DNA from 2 places in the Colwellia sp. RE-S-Sl-9 genome. Region 1 is predicted to be linked to the other one. Evidence: predicted binding sites of a transcription regulator. Region 1 holds the regulator's gene; the other holds the start of a gene.
The links. The regulator FliA, encoded in region 1, starts transcription of late flagellar genes. The targets are predictions, from matches to a motif close to CTAAAGNTNNNNNNNNNNNNGCCGATA.

Region 1 (7,933 bases):
TACTAGTTCACCCACCATATTCATGATTTGATCGAGTCGCTTAGTATCCACTCGAACGGTTGTTTCACCTTGTGAAGCAGTAGCTTGAGGTGCTTTTTTCTCAGGTGTTGATGGTTTGCTCGCGGGTGCTGCTTTTACGGCGGCTACAGGAGCAGGTTTAGGCGTTGCAGGTGGTGGTGTTACTTGTTGAGGCTGAGTATTAGTTGTTGCATTTTGTGGCCCTTTTCCTTGGCCATGAAGTTCATCTAATAAATTTTCAAATTCGTCATCATTGATTTCGTTAGGATTACTTTTAGCTTCGGCCTTATTAACTTCTGGAGAAAAAGCACCTTGCCCATGTAAATCATCAAGTAAGCTTTCGAACTCATCATCTGTAATTTCATTACTATTATTATTTGATACATTAGTAGGCGTAGCCGGAGGTGTTACAGAACCGCCGCCATGTAATTCATCTAATAATTTTTCAAATTCGTCTTCAGACATTTCATCTGATGAACTTGAAGATACAGGAGCTGCAGGCTCCTCGACTACCGTTGCAACAGGAACGTCTTCAGATTCTGGTACACTTAAACGATGTAATTCAGCTATTAATTCAGGGGCAGCGGGTACGAGAGGCTCTCCTCCTTGAACTAAAGCAAACATTTCATTGATTGAATCTGTTGCCTGCAGAATAACATCCATTAAATCAGAGGTAACCGTTCTTTTATTAGTTCTTAAGAGGTCAAATATATTTTCAGCGCCATGACAAACATCCACAAGCTCTGTTAACGATAAAAAGCCTGCTCCGCCTTTTACAGTATGAAATCCGCGAAATATTGCATTTAATAAATCAGCATTATCGGGGTCATTTTCAAGCTCTACTAATTGTTCAGATAAAGCTTCGAGAATTTCACCTGCTTCAATTAAAAAATCTTGTAAAATCTCTTCATCTTGCTCAAACGACATTTAGCAACTCCTTAAAACCCTAAACTTGATAAAAGATCGTCAACATCGTCTTGATCTGAAACAACGTCATCACGCTCTTTACTATTTACAATCGGACCTTCAACCAAATTTTCACCCACTGAAGGTTTAGCTTTATTTTGAATTGAGTCTGAAGACATGCCAAATGCGGTTAGCATTCCAATCAAACCATCTTCAACTTCCCTTACTAAATCAATAACTTTACGAATAACTTGGCCTGTTAAGTCTTGAAAGTCTTGCGCCATCAAGACATCAGTCATTAATATACGAATTTTATCTGTTTCACTTCCTGTTGATTTTAATAACAAATCAATATCTAAACATAACTGTTTAAACTCAGGTAATTCTAATTTATTTTGTATAAGTTTTGTCCATAAAGGATTAACCACTTCGACTCTATTTTGTAATGACTCAAGCACAGGAAAAATAGATTCAACTGCATCCATTGTTTTGTTTGCAGCTTCTTCCGTTCGTTCTATAACATAGTTAAGTCGTTCTTTAGCATCAGGTATATCAGCTTTTGCTAAATCAGTGAGTCGAGAGTCAACTTGAAAATTATTCAAAGAATCATGTAACTGACGGGTTAATTTACCTATTTCAGCAAACAGCTCTGTATTGATTGGACTTTGAATATCTGCAACCAATTCATCAGCCTTGTCTTGCTGATCTGTTTCTAAATATTCAACCAACAATTTAGCTTGTTCTAATGAAACATGTACTTTAGGCAAACTACTCATGCAAAATATCCTTTATTTATTTAGGTATTAAAGAAAGATTTTCAATTAACCTAAGCGTTCGAATATTTTATCGAGTTTAGTTTTTAACGTTGCAGCAGTGAAAGGTTTTACAATATAGCCATTTACACCCGCTTGAGCGGCCATAACTATTTGCTCTTTTTTCGCTTCAGCTGTCACCATTAAAACAGGAATATGGGATAAACTAGCGTCTGCTCGAATAGCTTTTAATAAATCTATTCCTTGCATACCAGGCATATTCCAATCGGTTACAACAAAATCAAACTCTCCTGACTGAAGCATAGGTAAAGCGGTGCTACCATCATCAGCTTCTTGAATGTTAGTAAAACCTAAATCGCGTAACAAGTTTTTCACTATTCGTCTCATCGTTGAAAAATCATCAACTACAAGAACTTTCATATTTTTATCCAAGGCACCCTCCGGTGAGAACATTCAAAAATTTTAAATTACTTATTATTCTACTTAACTTTGCCAAGAATGCATACGAGCTTTTAAACGATGCATAGCTTGACTGTGAATTTGACTTACTCTTGACTCGCTTACATCAAGAACTTGTCCTATCTCGCGTAAATTAAGTTCTTCATCATAATACAATGAAAGTACTAAACTTTCTCGTTCAGGTAAAGTAGAAATACATTCACTTAACGCTCTTTTAAAAACAATCTCTTCAATTTGATTATAGGGCTCGTCACTTATTGATTTATTTTCTAAATTCAAAGCGTCTTCACTAACACCTAAATCATCTATTCCGATTATTTTCCCAGAACTTACATCATTAAGAATATGATGGTATTCATTTAAAGAAATATCAAGTTTATCTGCTACTTCCTTGTCAGTTACATCTCTTCCTAACTCTGACTCTAACTCTTTTATCGCATCACTCACCATACGACTATTCTTATGAACAGAGCGAGGAGTCCAGTCTCCACGTCGAATTTCATCCAACATGGAACCTCTAATTCTTATCCCTGCAAATGTTTCAAAGCTTGCGCCTTTTGTATGGTCAAAGTTATTTGATGCTTCGAGTAGACCGATCATTCCTGATTGAATAAGATCATCTACAAGTACACTTGCAGGTAATCTTGCAAGTAAATGGTAGGCTATACGTTTAACTAAAACAGTATATTGTTCTATTAAAACAGATTTATCTGTTTGAGTACTGTAGGCATCTGCTTTTCCCAAACTATATACTCGCGATAATTAGCATATTAATGTTCTAATAATTGTTCAATAAAGAACTCTAAATGGCCTGAAGGTTGGTGAGGAATTGGCCATTTCATGATATTTTTTGCTAAGTTTTTAAAACCTATTGAAGCGGGTGAATTAGGAAATGCTTCAATAATTGCTTTTTGCTTACGACCTGATTTACGTATGTTTTCATCAAATGGCACAACGCCAACAAGTTCTAAGCCTACATCTAAAAATCTATCACTTACTTTGGCTAGTTTTTCAAATAATTGCTGCCCTTCGTTAGGGCTTCGTACCATGTTAGCAACAACCTTAAATTTAAATACATCATGATCACGACTTAATAATTTCATTAACGCGTAACAATCGGTAATTGACGTTGGCTCATCACATACTACTAACATAATATCTTGTGAGGCTCGACAGAAGCTCAATACCATGTCGGAGATCCCTGCTGCGGTATCAACAATAAGAATATCGAACTCTGTTTGCATATCACTAAAGGCTCGAATTAATCCTGCATGCTCACTAGGTGTTAAATCAACCATAGATTGAGTACCTGAAGTGGCTGGAATAATTTTAATTCCTGCAGGGCCTTCGATGATAATATCGTCTAATTCACATTCACCAGACAACACATGAGAAAGGTTACGTTGAACACGTAGACCTAACATAACATCAACATTGGCAAGCCCTAAATCTGCATCTAGAACAAGTACTTTTTTACCCAGTTGAGCTAATGCTATAGATGTGTTTAAAGACACGTTAGTTTTACCTACGCCACCTTTACCACCTGATACTGCAATAACTTTAATTTGTTGTAAATCTTGCATCTTACGTAAACCACTCGCTTGGTCTATCATTTAAATCTTCTCGTCACTGACACATACACTATTTTCGAAAAGATGTTGCTAAGTAAATACATTATAGCTTAGTACATCTTAACTCGTGAAGTTATAAGCGGTTTTTATCAATGTTATTCAATTTAACTAATTTAATTAGTTTAAGCTAGCTTGTTTTGCTAAACATATTCAATTTATGCTGCACTTGCTTCTTTTTTAGGCATTGGTCGCCATGTACTAGTGTGTTGGTGGTTTATTCGACTACTCATTTTGTCTGCTAAGGCAACTAATTTTTCAGCATTTGCTACCTTAATATCTTCAGGAACTCGTTGTCCATCGGTAAGGTAACCGATAGGTAATCCGTTTTGAATAGCGGTAGAAATAATTTCACCAATACTAATACTCTCATCCAGTTTAGTATAGATACAGCCAGCTAATGGAATTTTTTTAAATCTTTCTACATTTTCTTGCATAACACGCTGCTGAGTATTGGCTGATAACACAAGATAATTACGAATTCTCACACGTGCATTGGCAATTAAATCTGTTAAATGCTGTGCTAAGCGCATGTCTCTCTGTCCCATACCCGCAGTATCAATTAATATAAGTTTCTTTTGTCCAAACTGCTGTAGTAATGAGTCTAATGCTTGTGCATCGTTAGCCAACTTAACTTGGCAACCAATAATACGTCCGTAAGTGGTTAATTGTTCAAAACCACCGATCCTAAAACTATCAGTAGAAATTAATACTACTTCATCAGCACCATGAATTTGTGCAAACCTTGCAGCTAATTTAGCAATAGTGGTAGTTTTACCTACACCTGTTGGACCCACTAAAGAAATAACACCGCCATGATGAATAATATCGTTATTGGTTGTATTTAGTTGCTGTGCTATAAATTTTTTCGCCTGCTCCCAAGCATCTTGTTCATTTTGTTGAGGAGGAATAAAACCAGCTATTTGATCTGCCATATGGTCTGTTAATCCCAAAGCAACTAGCTTGTTTATGAGCAATGCTTTTTGAGGGTTCTTTTGTGCCATATCTTGCCACATTAAACCCGACAACTGATGTTCTAAAAGGTGTCTAATGGTATGCATTTCTTTTTTCATTGTTTCAAATTCATTTGAATTATCATGAGAAAAAGAAGTTACCGAAGGATCATTAAAAACGTCTGTATCATTTGTTTCATCATTAACGATAGCAGCGTCCTTTTGTAATGACGGCATTGAGGAAGTATTTGATTGTTCTATATTTTGTTCTGCGTTTCTTTGCTGAGTCGAGTGTTGTAAACGGTCAGTGAAATTTTTAAATTGTAATTCAATATCATTGCTTGAAGATGTTTTTTCTCTTGAGCTATTATCGTGAGACTCCGCTTGAGCTTCTTGTTGAACTTTACGATTCAACAAGGCTGATAAACTATCAACAGGTGCTGCTCCAATGTCTACACTTTCTTCTACATGTTGAGTTTTGGTTGCAGAACGTCCACTTAAACTCACAACATCATTACTTAAATCTTGAGGATTATTATTTGTTACTGATGCTTCTGGAGCAATACTCTCTTTGGCTTGTGATGGGTAATAGTCAATAGCCGCCATAATTTCGACGCCCTCCACAACCTTTTTATTCGACATAATAACGGCATCCGCACCTAGCTCTTCTTTAATTTGCGCTAATGCAGTCTTCATATCTGCGGCAACAAAACGTCTAATTTTCACTATGGACCCCTTATTTATCTATTATCGCGAGCGAATAATGCTATGTATTACCTATCGCGCTTATAATCTTGATTTGTTTATCGTCTGGTATTTCTTGATAAGAAATAACTCTTAACCCTGGAATTGTATATTTAACAAACTTAGCTAATACCGTTCGTAATATACCTGAGGTTAATAGAACTGGCGTGTCTCCTGCCATTTCTTGTTGTTGAGCGCCTTCCATTAATGAAGTTTGTAATCGCTCAGCCAAACCAGGTTCAATTCCAGCGCCGTCATCTCCAGCCATTTGCATAGACTGGTGCAACATCTGTTCCAACTCTGGTGACAATGTTATGACAGGTACTTCATTAGCTGGCCCTACAAGCTCTTGTACTATAAATTTACGGAGTGTGATCCTAACAGCCGCAGTAAGAACTTCAGGATCTTGGCTTCTAGGTCCATATTCAACAAGTGTTTGCACAATACTACGCATGTCTCTTACCGGCACACCTTCGTTCATTAAGTTTTGTAAAACTTTAACCAAACAACCAAGGGTTAGTGTGTCAGGAATAAAGCCTTCAACTAATTTAGGATAAGACTTAGCAAGTATGTCTAATAGGTTTTGAACCTCTTCATGTCCTAATAATTGAGCCGCGTTATTGGTCAAAATTTGACTTAAATGGGTCGCTAAAACTGTTGCGCAATCAACAACGGTATAACCTAAAGATTGTGCGTATTCTCTTTGTGATTGATTAATCCAAACAGCATCTAAACCAAAGGCTGGATCTTTAGTCGGCGTGCCTTCTAAATTACCAAATACTTGTCCGGGATTAATGGCAAGTTCGTGATCATGTCTTATTTCTGCCTCACCAACGGTTACACCCATTAATGAAATTTGATAAGTGTTAGGGTCTAAATCTAAATTATCGCGTATATGAACAGCAGGAACTAAAAAGCCAAACTCTTGAGATAACTTTTTACGCACCCCTTTAATTCTATTTAATAATTCGCCGCCTTGTGCTTTATCTACCAATGGAATTAAGCGATACCCTATTTCTAAGCCAATAATATCTACGTGATTTACGTCATCCCAACCTAAATCTTTTACTTCTGATTCTATTTGCTGACTTTCAATTTCGGCTGCTTTTTCTTTTTCAACAATATCAGCTGCATTTTTCTTTTTCAGCTTAGCCCCAAAAAACGCTCCCGCAAGAATAATTACAGCAAAAGTTAAAAAAGCTACATGAGGCATTCCAGGAATGACGCCCATAATAAACATAACGCCACCAGCAATATAAAGCGATTTCTCTTGGCCTAGTTGAGAGCTAACTTGCTCTCCCATGTCTTGAGAGGTGTTTTGTCTAGTAACGACAATTGCGGTACCTACCGATAATAATAACCCTGGAATTTGTGCAACTAAGCCATCACCAATAGTTAATAGAGTATAAATTTCAACAGCACTATCAAAAGATAAGTCGTGCTGAACCATGCCGATAACTAAGCCACCAATAATATTAATTAATAAAATGAGAATACCGGCTATTGCATCCCCTTTTACAAACTTACTGGCACCATCCATTGAACCATAAAAATCAGCTTCACTTGTTACTTCAACACGTCGCTCTCTTGCTTGTTCAGCTGTTATAAAACCGGCATTTAAATCAGCATCAATTGCCATTTGTTTACCAGGCATCGCGTCTAAGGTAAATCGAGCGGTAACCTCTGAAATACGTCCAGCACCTTTAGTAACAACCATAAAATTGATAATAATTAGGATTAAAAACACCACTAAACCAACAGCATAATTACCGCCAATAACAACAGAACCAAACGCTTCTATAACTTTACCTGCAGCATCGGGGCCTTCATGGCCTTCAAGTAGAACAATACGCGTACTCGCAACATTCAAAGCCAACCTTAAAATAGTTGCAATAAGTAGTACCGCGGGGAAAGAGCCAAACTCTAATGGTTTTAAGGTATAAACCGTAATTAACAGCACAATAAGGGATAGCGCGATATTAAAAGAAAAAAGCACATCTAATAAAATAGCTGGCATAGGTAAAATAACCATACCTAGCGCTGCCATCACTAAAAACGGCGTACCAATACCTTTTAATTGGCTAAATCGAAGTTGCTTTGCTTGAGTTATTGCTGATGAAAATTGCATCTAAAGGCTGCTAATTAATTGACACATACTAGTGTCAGAGCAATATCCAGACCAAATTTAGGGTTAAATTGTTATTTAAGAAAAAATAGCAAAAACTAATATTTGAACTCATCTGGAATAGGGAGGTTTTTGGCTAAAGCTTTAGGTCGTTTACTTTTTCCTTTTTTATGTTCATTTAATTGATAAACAAATGCTAATACTTGAGCGACGGCAGCAAACAATTCTTCGGGGATATCTTTATTGACTTCAGCAGTATAATAAAGGGAGCGAGCGAGTGCGGGTGACTGTATAATTTCTACTTGATGTTCTTTAGCTATAGTGCGA
Region 2 (7,933 bases), 290 kb from region 1:
GATGAAGTTGGTTTAGGTAAAACCATTGAAGCGGGTTTGATCATTCATCAACAGCTGGTAAGTGGCCGCGCACAACGCATTCTTATTATTGTGCCTGAATCACTCATGCATCAATGGTTGGTTGAAATGCTACGTCGCTTCAACTTACCTTTTAGTATTTTTGATAATGAACGCTGTGTAGAAAGCTCAAGTTCAGAAGATGGCGCTAACCCATTTAGCTCTGAACAATTAGTATTAGTAAACTTAAACTTTATTACTGAAAATCCAAAATGGTATGAAGCACTTATTGCCGAAGACTGGGATTTAATGGTAGTTGATGAAGCTCATCATTTAAATTGGACACAAGACGCTCCAAGTATTGAATATCAATGTATTGAGCAATTAGCACAAGTAATACCTGGTGTATTATTACTTACGGCAACACCTGATCAATTAGGCCATGAAAGTCACTTTGCTCGTTTACGCTTACTCGATCCTGATCGTTTCTTTGATTATCAAAAATTTATTGCTGAAGAAGAAAACTACACTCAAGTAGCTGATGCCGCCAATACACTTGTAGCAGGTGAGCGACTAACTCAAACACAATTAGATACACTGACTGACTTATTAAAAGAGTCAGACATTAGCTCGCAATTAGCGATTATTAATGAAGACGACAGCGAAGCCGACGAAGCCCGCCAGCAAGTGCTTGCGCAATTATTAGACCGTCACGGCACAGGTCGTATTTTATTTAGAAACTCGCGTAATACCATTAAGGGCTTTCCTGAACGACAATTATTACCTACGCCTTTAGCAATGCCAGAGCAATATCAAACCATTATTAATGATTTGTTATTAAGTGATAGTGTTGACAATTTACGTGAGCTTTCACAAAGTAAATTCGTATTTACTCCAGAAATATTATTTGGTTTAGAGCAGCATGATAATTGGTATGACGTTGATCCAAGAGTTGATTACTTAATCAATTTATTAGACAGCTTAGGTAAAGAAAAACTACTTGTTATTTGTGCACACGCGCAAACGGCTATCGATTTAGAAACCGCGCTTCGTGTTAAAGAAGGCATACGTGCTGCAGTATTCCATGAAGGTTTAAGTATTTTTGAACGTGATAAAGCCGCGGCTTACTTCGCACAAGACGAAGACAGTGCGCAGTTATTATTATGTTCTGAAATTGGTAGTGAAGGTCGTAACTTCCAATTTGCTCATCACATGGTGTTGTTCGATTTACCAAATAACCCTGATTTACTTGAACAACGTATCGGACGTTTAGATCGTATAGGTCAAAACCAAACAATACGTATTCATGTACCTTACTTTGAAGATTCACCGCAAAGTTTATTATTTAATTGGTATCACCAAGGTCTTAATGCTTTTGAACATACTTGTGTTACTGGCCATGCAATATTTAAAGAATTTGGTGCTAAATTACAAAACTTAGCTTTATCTGCTCAATGGCAATCAGACGAGTCTGCTCAGCTTATTGAAGCAAGCCAACAAAAACATTTGATCATTAAAAAAGAATTAGAAAGCGGTAGAGATAAACTACTTGAACTTCATTCTTCAGGCCAAGGTAAAGCCCTTGAATTAGTGAAGAAAATAGAAAAACTAGATGAACAAATTGAATTACCTCAATTTATGTTTCAAGTACTTGATGTGTTTGGTATTCAGCAAGACGATAAAGCCGATAACTCTATCGCATTGCAACCGTCTGAACATATGTTGAACAGCAACTTCCCTTGTTTACCTGAAGATGGAACAACGATTACGTTTAACCGCGACACGGCACTAGTTTCTGAAAACTATCAATTACTGACTTGGGATCATCCTATGGTACGTGGTGCTATGGACTTAGTGCTTTCTGACGAAATTGGTAATTCGTGTATTGGTTTATTAAAAAATCCAGCGCTACCTGTAGGAACTTTCTTTGTTGAATGTTTATTTACCGTTGAAGCAACAGCGCCAAGCAACTTACAATTAGGCCGTTACTTACCTACCACACCAATACGTGTATTAGTGGATAAAAATGGTAACAACCTTGCTGATAAAGTGGGTGAAGAAGTGCTTGATCAACAACTTAGCCCAACCAAAAAACAAGTAGCCCTTCAGTTAGTTAAGGCGTTAAAACAGCAAATTACACCACTGGTGACTAAAGCTGAAGCACATGCCGAAACCAGTGTTGCTAGTATCCAACAAAATGCGCTTGATACCATGCGAAACAATTTAGATAAAGAACATGCTCGATTAGCCGCGTTAGCGAAAATTAATCCGAGTGTTCGACAAGAAGAAGTAGATTTTATTCAGCTACAAAAATCTGAGCTTGAAAGCTATATCAACAAAGCACAGTTGAAGTTTGAAGCGATAAGACTGATTGTTGTAACTCATTAATGAGTGCTAACCCTGACTTTGTCTATCAACCGCCACTCGATCCCTATTTACACATAGTTTATAGGGATAACGACCTTATTGTTTTAAACAAAGGTAGCGGACTGTTAACCGTTCCGGGGCGATTACCTGAACACAAAGACTGTTTAGAAAACAGAGTAGCGCGGGTATTACCTAGCGCTACTGTTGTGCATAGGTTAGATATGGCAACGTCTGGCATCATCATCATGGCGCTAAACAAACCTACCCATGTCGCTATTAGCCAACAATTTGAAAAACGTAAAACCAAGAAAAAATATATCGCTAGAGTATTTGGCCGTGTAAAAGAAGCCCAAGGCTCTGTCGACCAGCCGCTTATTTGCGATTGGCCTAACCGCCCTAAGCAAATGATTGATCACAAAAGAGGCAAACCCTCTTTAACTCATTACAAAGTGCTCAGTTATGGCGACAATTCAACCTTAGTTGAACTAACACCTATTACAGGTCGCTCGCATCAATTAAGAGTTCATATGCTTTCAATAGGTCACCCTATTTTAGGAGACCGACTTTATGCTCATACTGAAGCTCTCGCGATGGCTAACCGACTAAATTTACACGCTCAAATGCTAAGTATTTCTCATCCCGTAACGCATGAAGAAATGACTTTTTTAGCTGATTGCCCGTTTGAGTAGCCCTCTTTATATACCCGTTATCATTCAAGATGCAGGTTTCAGTGGGAACTAAAAACAATTTAGGCACAGATTTCATGTTCCAGACGAAATCTAAGTACATACATCCATGTATGCAAGGCATTAAGTTTACGTCATGGTTATTCCCTTACTAAAGTTAATAACGAAGCATAAATTGTTTTTAGACCCATCGAAGAAGCGCTTGAGCAAAATCACTTCTTCGTTAATGCTTTTTATAAGGGAACAACCATTATTACAAAGCACTGCCTTGAATTGATATCGCTCAAGCGCTCTGAAAAACGCATCTTGATCGGTAACGGGTATATGCTTTAAGCTATAGTTTTATATTCATCTAAGTTTATTTATCTCATTTTTTATTAAACAATCATCTAAGCAAGTCGATACATACTTATACCTGCTCATTTTGTAGGTATAAGTAAACCTCTTCACTTTAGGAATTCATGTTGTTGCGTATTTTATTTATTACTGCCCTTTTCTATTTAATACCTAATATACTTGGGTATAACCACGCACAAGCGTATTTTTATTTTGCCGAGGAAGAAGAAGCCGCTGAACCAGAAAAGGTTGATGAAGATAAAAAGCAGCCCTCAAAAAGTATTCAACGTAGTGATATAAAAATAGTAAAACCCGTCAGTTCATTCGAACAACAAAAACAAGATCTCACCCATTATTTATCCGGTAGTAAAACTCAATCAATTAAAGCGGGCGATAGCGAATATATTATTATTGAAGAAAGCAGTTCAACACAAAACAATAAAGGCGTGGCGATTTTAATACCTGATTGGCAACAAGGCGTAGCAAATCCAAAAGCCATGAATTTTTTACGAAAAAATCTTCCCGATGCAGGCTGGTCTACAATCAGTGTGCAATCACCTAATAAGCCAATGAACTACCCTTCGGTAGCATTAACAAAAGAAGAAAGAATAGAACAAAATAAAGCGGCGCTTATGCCCTATCAAAATGAATTAAAAAGCTTAGTCACCGCAGTAATGGAAAAAGCTAAAAATTACCCCGGTATTTTTTTGGTGATCACAGAAGGAAGCCAAGCAGCGATACTGATAGATCTTTATAAAAACAACCAAGATTTATTACCCGCAGCACTGATTACATTAAGTGCAGGCATGTATTCTGAATTAGAAAACGATACTTTTGCGAAAAACATAGCGATGTCTGAGTTGCCTGTTTTAGACTTGATACTAAAAAAAGACCGTAATAGCGTGCTAGAAAATGCCATGTTAAGAAAGAAATACGCTACAAAGGAATTGAAAGTTTATTATCGCCAAAAATATCTACACAATATGGTTCCGGGCTATTACCCAGAACAAACATTATTAACTGAAGTTAATGGCTGGTTAAAAACAATCGGTTGGTAATTTATTCAGAATAAAAATATTCTCCTCCTAACCTCTTGCTTTAGTCACCGCTTCATATGCTGATTGAATATCTTGTGTTTTTTGTTTAGCCATTTCCATCATTTCAGGAGGTAAACCTTTTGCCATCAGCTTATCAGGATGATGTTGAGACATGAGTTTACGGTAAGCTTTTTTAATTTCTTGTTCGCTCATTTCAGGCGTACAACCCAGTGCTTTATAGGCATTGCTAAGTTGTACCTTTGATGATTGTGGAGATCTATTGCCTTGTTGATTAAATTGGTCACCCGCAATAATCATTTCCAGCAAGCGATCTAAATCTCGGGTAGAAAAGCCTAAAATTTTAGCTATTTGGTGCAGCGCTTCACGCTCTTCCTGATCTAATGTGCCATCAGCAAAAGCCACTTGAATTTGAATTTCTAAAAACATCAGCAGTAAGTCATGACGCTTACCGCATTTGTGAGTAAAGTCATCCAATCGTTCTTTTAAAGGAAAACCGACAACTTTTCCGTCTCTAAAGGCGTCTTGAGCTTGTTGCCTAATATCGCCCGTTAAGCCCAATTTATCCATGTAAGCAGTAGCAAAGGCGATTTCTTGAGGAGTAACTCTACCATTAGCTTTAGCAACATATCCCATAACAGAAAAAGTTGTAGAGAAAAAAGCTTGTTGCCGCTCTGCATCTGTAAAACTTTGACCTGCCAAGTTATTAAAATTAAACCCACGTCCTTTATCAAAGCTATGACCGATCCAAACGCCTAGCAAAGCACCAAAAATATTTTTACTCAGCATGAAGCCAAATAAACCACCTAAAATTTTTCCCCAAACTTTCATGTTACTTTTACTACTCTAATTATGTGTTTATGTTTAACAAGATATCGTATTGTTAAGTTCATTTAATCGTTCTGGTGTGCCTACATCAGTCCATTGACCTTTCAATATAGTACCAGAAAGCTCTAAGTTTTCCGCGGTTTCTCTCAATAATGGCCCTAATGGCAATACATTTTCATTGGTATAAGCGGTAAAAAATTCAGGTCGATATAAAGCAATACCACTAAAAGTGAAAGACTGCTGCTGTTGGTGCTGATTAGCTTCACTTGTAAGATTATGTACTTTATTACTTTTGTTTAGCTCAGAAGCCTCTTCCGCAAATAAAAAATCACCTTTTATATTATGCTCTGGATTAGCGACCAGCCAAATATTAGCTAAGCAGTCTGATGGTAATAAAGGAATATGTGTAAAATCAAAGTCGGTATACACATCTCCATTTACGACTAAAAAAGGAGCATTAGGTTCATCTTTTTCTACTAATAATGGTAAGGCTTTAATAATACCGCCTGCAGTTTCTAAAGCCCCTTGTGTTTCTCGACTATAATGTATTGAAACTCCCCATTTGCTACCGTCTTGTAAGTACTCTTCAATTTTATCACCTAACCAAGCATGGTTAATAACAATATCGGTAATACCCGCTTGCGCAAGCTTAACAATATGATGCTCAATTAAGGGCATGCCTGCTACTTTCAATAAGGGTTTAGGGCAATCATCTGTTAACGGACGCATTCGCTCACCACGTCCTGCGGCTAATATCATCGCTTTCATGAATGATTATCCTTACTTTTTACTTTATTTTCTAACCGCGGTATTACTTTATGTAATACCAAATCATGTATAAAACTCAACTCTGGATACTTAGCACTAATATCAACAATATAAGATAAAGTTAACGGAATATCTTTTAAGTAACCGTTTTTGTGATCTCGATGATATAAACGAGCAAAAATACCACTGGCTTTTACATGGCGTTGCATTCCCATTAAGTCAAACCAACGAAGCCATTGCTCTTGTGTAACATCAGGATATTTATTATCGACATCTATTAATTGGCAGAAGTAATAAAAGAGGTCTTTTACTTTTGCATCAGGCCACCTTACATAACAATCTCTAAGTAGCGACACGATATCGTAAGTAATAGGGCCAAAAACAGCATCTTGAAAATCAATAACACCTAACGCTATCTCACTTTCGGTGGTATCTGCAGCCTCTTGTTCAGAGTTTATTAGCATCAAGTTACGACTATGGTAATCTCTATGCATTATCACTTGAGGCTGTTCAAGGGCGTTATCTACTAAGACTTTAAAACAAGATCGCAGCTGCGCTTTTTCTTCCTCATTAAGTGTAATGTTTAAATGTACACCTAATAACCATTCTGTAAAAATATGGCACTCTACATTAACAAAGTTGGCATCGTATTGAGGTAATGAGTAATTTTGAGGTAATTGTGCATTCGCTATTTTTGGTAAAAGCTTTATAGCGGTTTGATACGAATATTCCATATTCTCAAGCGTTAATAAGTCACTAAAAAGCTCATCACCAAAGTCACTTAAACACAAAAAACCTAATTCTAAATCTGAAAATATAATCTCGGGAACGTTAATAACTTGTTGTAATACTTTTTGAATTTCAACAAACGCAAGATTATTCGACATTGCAGGAATGGCATCAACAGCAATATAAGACTTATTGTTAATATTAAACCGATAATATTTTCTAAAACCCGCATCGCCGGTTAGTGAATGTAATTTTATTGAATTAATATCAAAATTGTTACATAGCCATATATTCAGTTGTACTAATCTTGATGGGTTCAATATTGCTACTCGCTTTAATTAACTGACAAAGAATATTTTATTTTACTATGATTTAAATTAGGGAAATACATAAAAGCCCTATATTATTGCAATATTTAACGTTAAAATGCGCGAAAATTTAATTTCTCCTTATAAAATTAAAAGCAAATTATAATTAAAGCTAATTTCCGGAATATAAATGCCTTTTCCCAAAACCATTACATTGCTTTTTTTAAGTTTATTCAGCGCAAAATACGCAGCTGCAAACGATAACTTTACTGCATATCAACAATGTCCTATTCCTAGTTACGCTAAATTAGCGACAGAAGAAATACCTAGTGATGTAAAATCAATAACCATTACATCTCAACATGCCAAAATTGAACAAAATCAATATGCTAAATTTACCGGTGGTGTTACTTTATTTACCCCTTCGGAAACTATTATTGCTGATGAATTAGAATTAAATAGACAAGATTTATTAGTTAATGCACAAGGTAATATTCACTTTCAAAATGATGGTATTGACGTATTTGCGTCTCAGCTTAATGCAAGTAAAGCTTTAGGTAGTACAACCTTAAGTGATACCTCGTATCAATTAATATCAAATGCGGGCCATGGTTCAGCAAAATCTATTTCGGTTAATCAGCTAGGCGTACTTTCCTTAATCGACTCGTCTTTTACTACCTGCTTTGGAGAAACGCCTGATTGGAATATTCAAGCAAGTGAATTAAGAATTAATGCCGCCGAACAACAATTAGAAGCATACCATGCTCGATTTAAAGTATTTGATGTGCCTGTATTTTATATCCCTTACTTTACTATGCCTATTGGCACTGAACGCCATTCAGGTGTTTTATTTCCAAGC

Region 2: a site for FliA is predicted at 3,428-3,454, ahead of ACM9HF_RS10405 (DUF3530 family protein). Genes of this name have one in related genera too.

What each region holds. Positions count from the first base shown of each region.
Region 1 covers NZ_CP182631.1:2,135,429-2,143,361, forward strand. Annotated here, with positions in the region: gene ACM9HF_RS09155 (chemotaxis protein CheA) at 1-945, opposite strand, end outside; gene ACM9HF_RS09160 (protein phosphatase CheZ) at 957-1,700, opposite strand; gene cheY (chemotaxis response regulator CheY) at 1,746-2,129, opposite strand; gene ACM9HF_RS09170 (RNA polymerase sigma factor FliA) at 2,181-2,900, opposite strand; gene ACM9HF_RS09175 (MinD/ParA family ATP-binding protein) at 2,927-3,769, opposite strand; gene flhF (flagellar biosynthesis GTPase FlhF) at 3,943-5,463, opposite strand; gene flhA (flagellar biosynthesis protein FlhA) at 5,504-7,609, opposite strand; gene flhB (flagellar biosynthesis protein FlhB) at 7,705-7,933, opposite strand, start outside.
Region 2 covers NZ_CP182631.1:2,426,450-2,434,382, forward strand. Annotated here, with positions in the region: gene rapA (RNA polymerase-associated protein RapA) at 1-2,385, shown strand, start outside; gene rluA (bifunctional tRNA pseudouridine(32) synthase/23S rRNA pseudouridine(746) synthase RluA) at 2,385-3,053, shown strand; gene ACM9HF_RS10405 (DUF3530 family protein) at 3,512-4,444, shown strand; gene djlA (co-chaperone DjlA) at 4,472-5,272, opposite strand; gene murU (N-acetylmuramate alpha-1-phosphate uridylyltransferase MurU) at 5,306-6,037, opposite strand; gene ACM9HF_RS10420 (aminoglycoside phosphotransferase family protein) at 6,034-7,086, opposite strand; gene lptD (LPS assembly protein LptD) at 7,265-7,933, shown strand, end outside.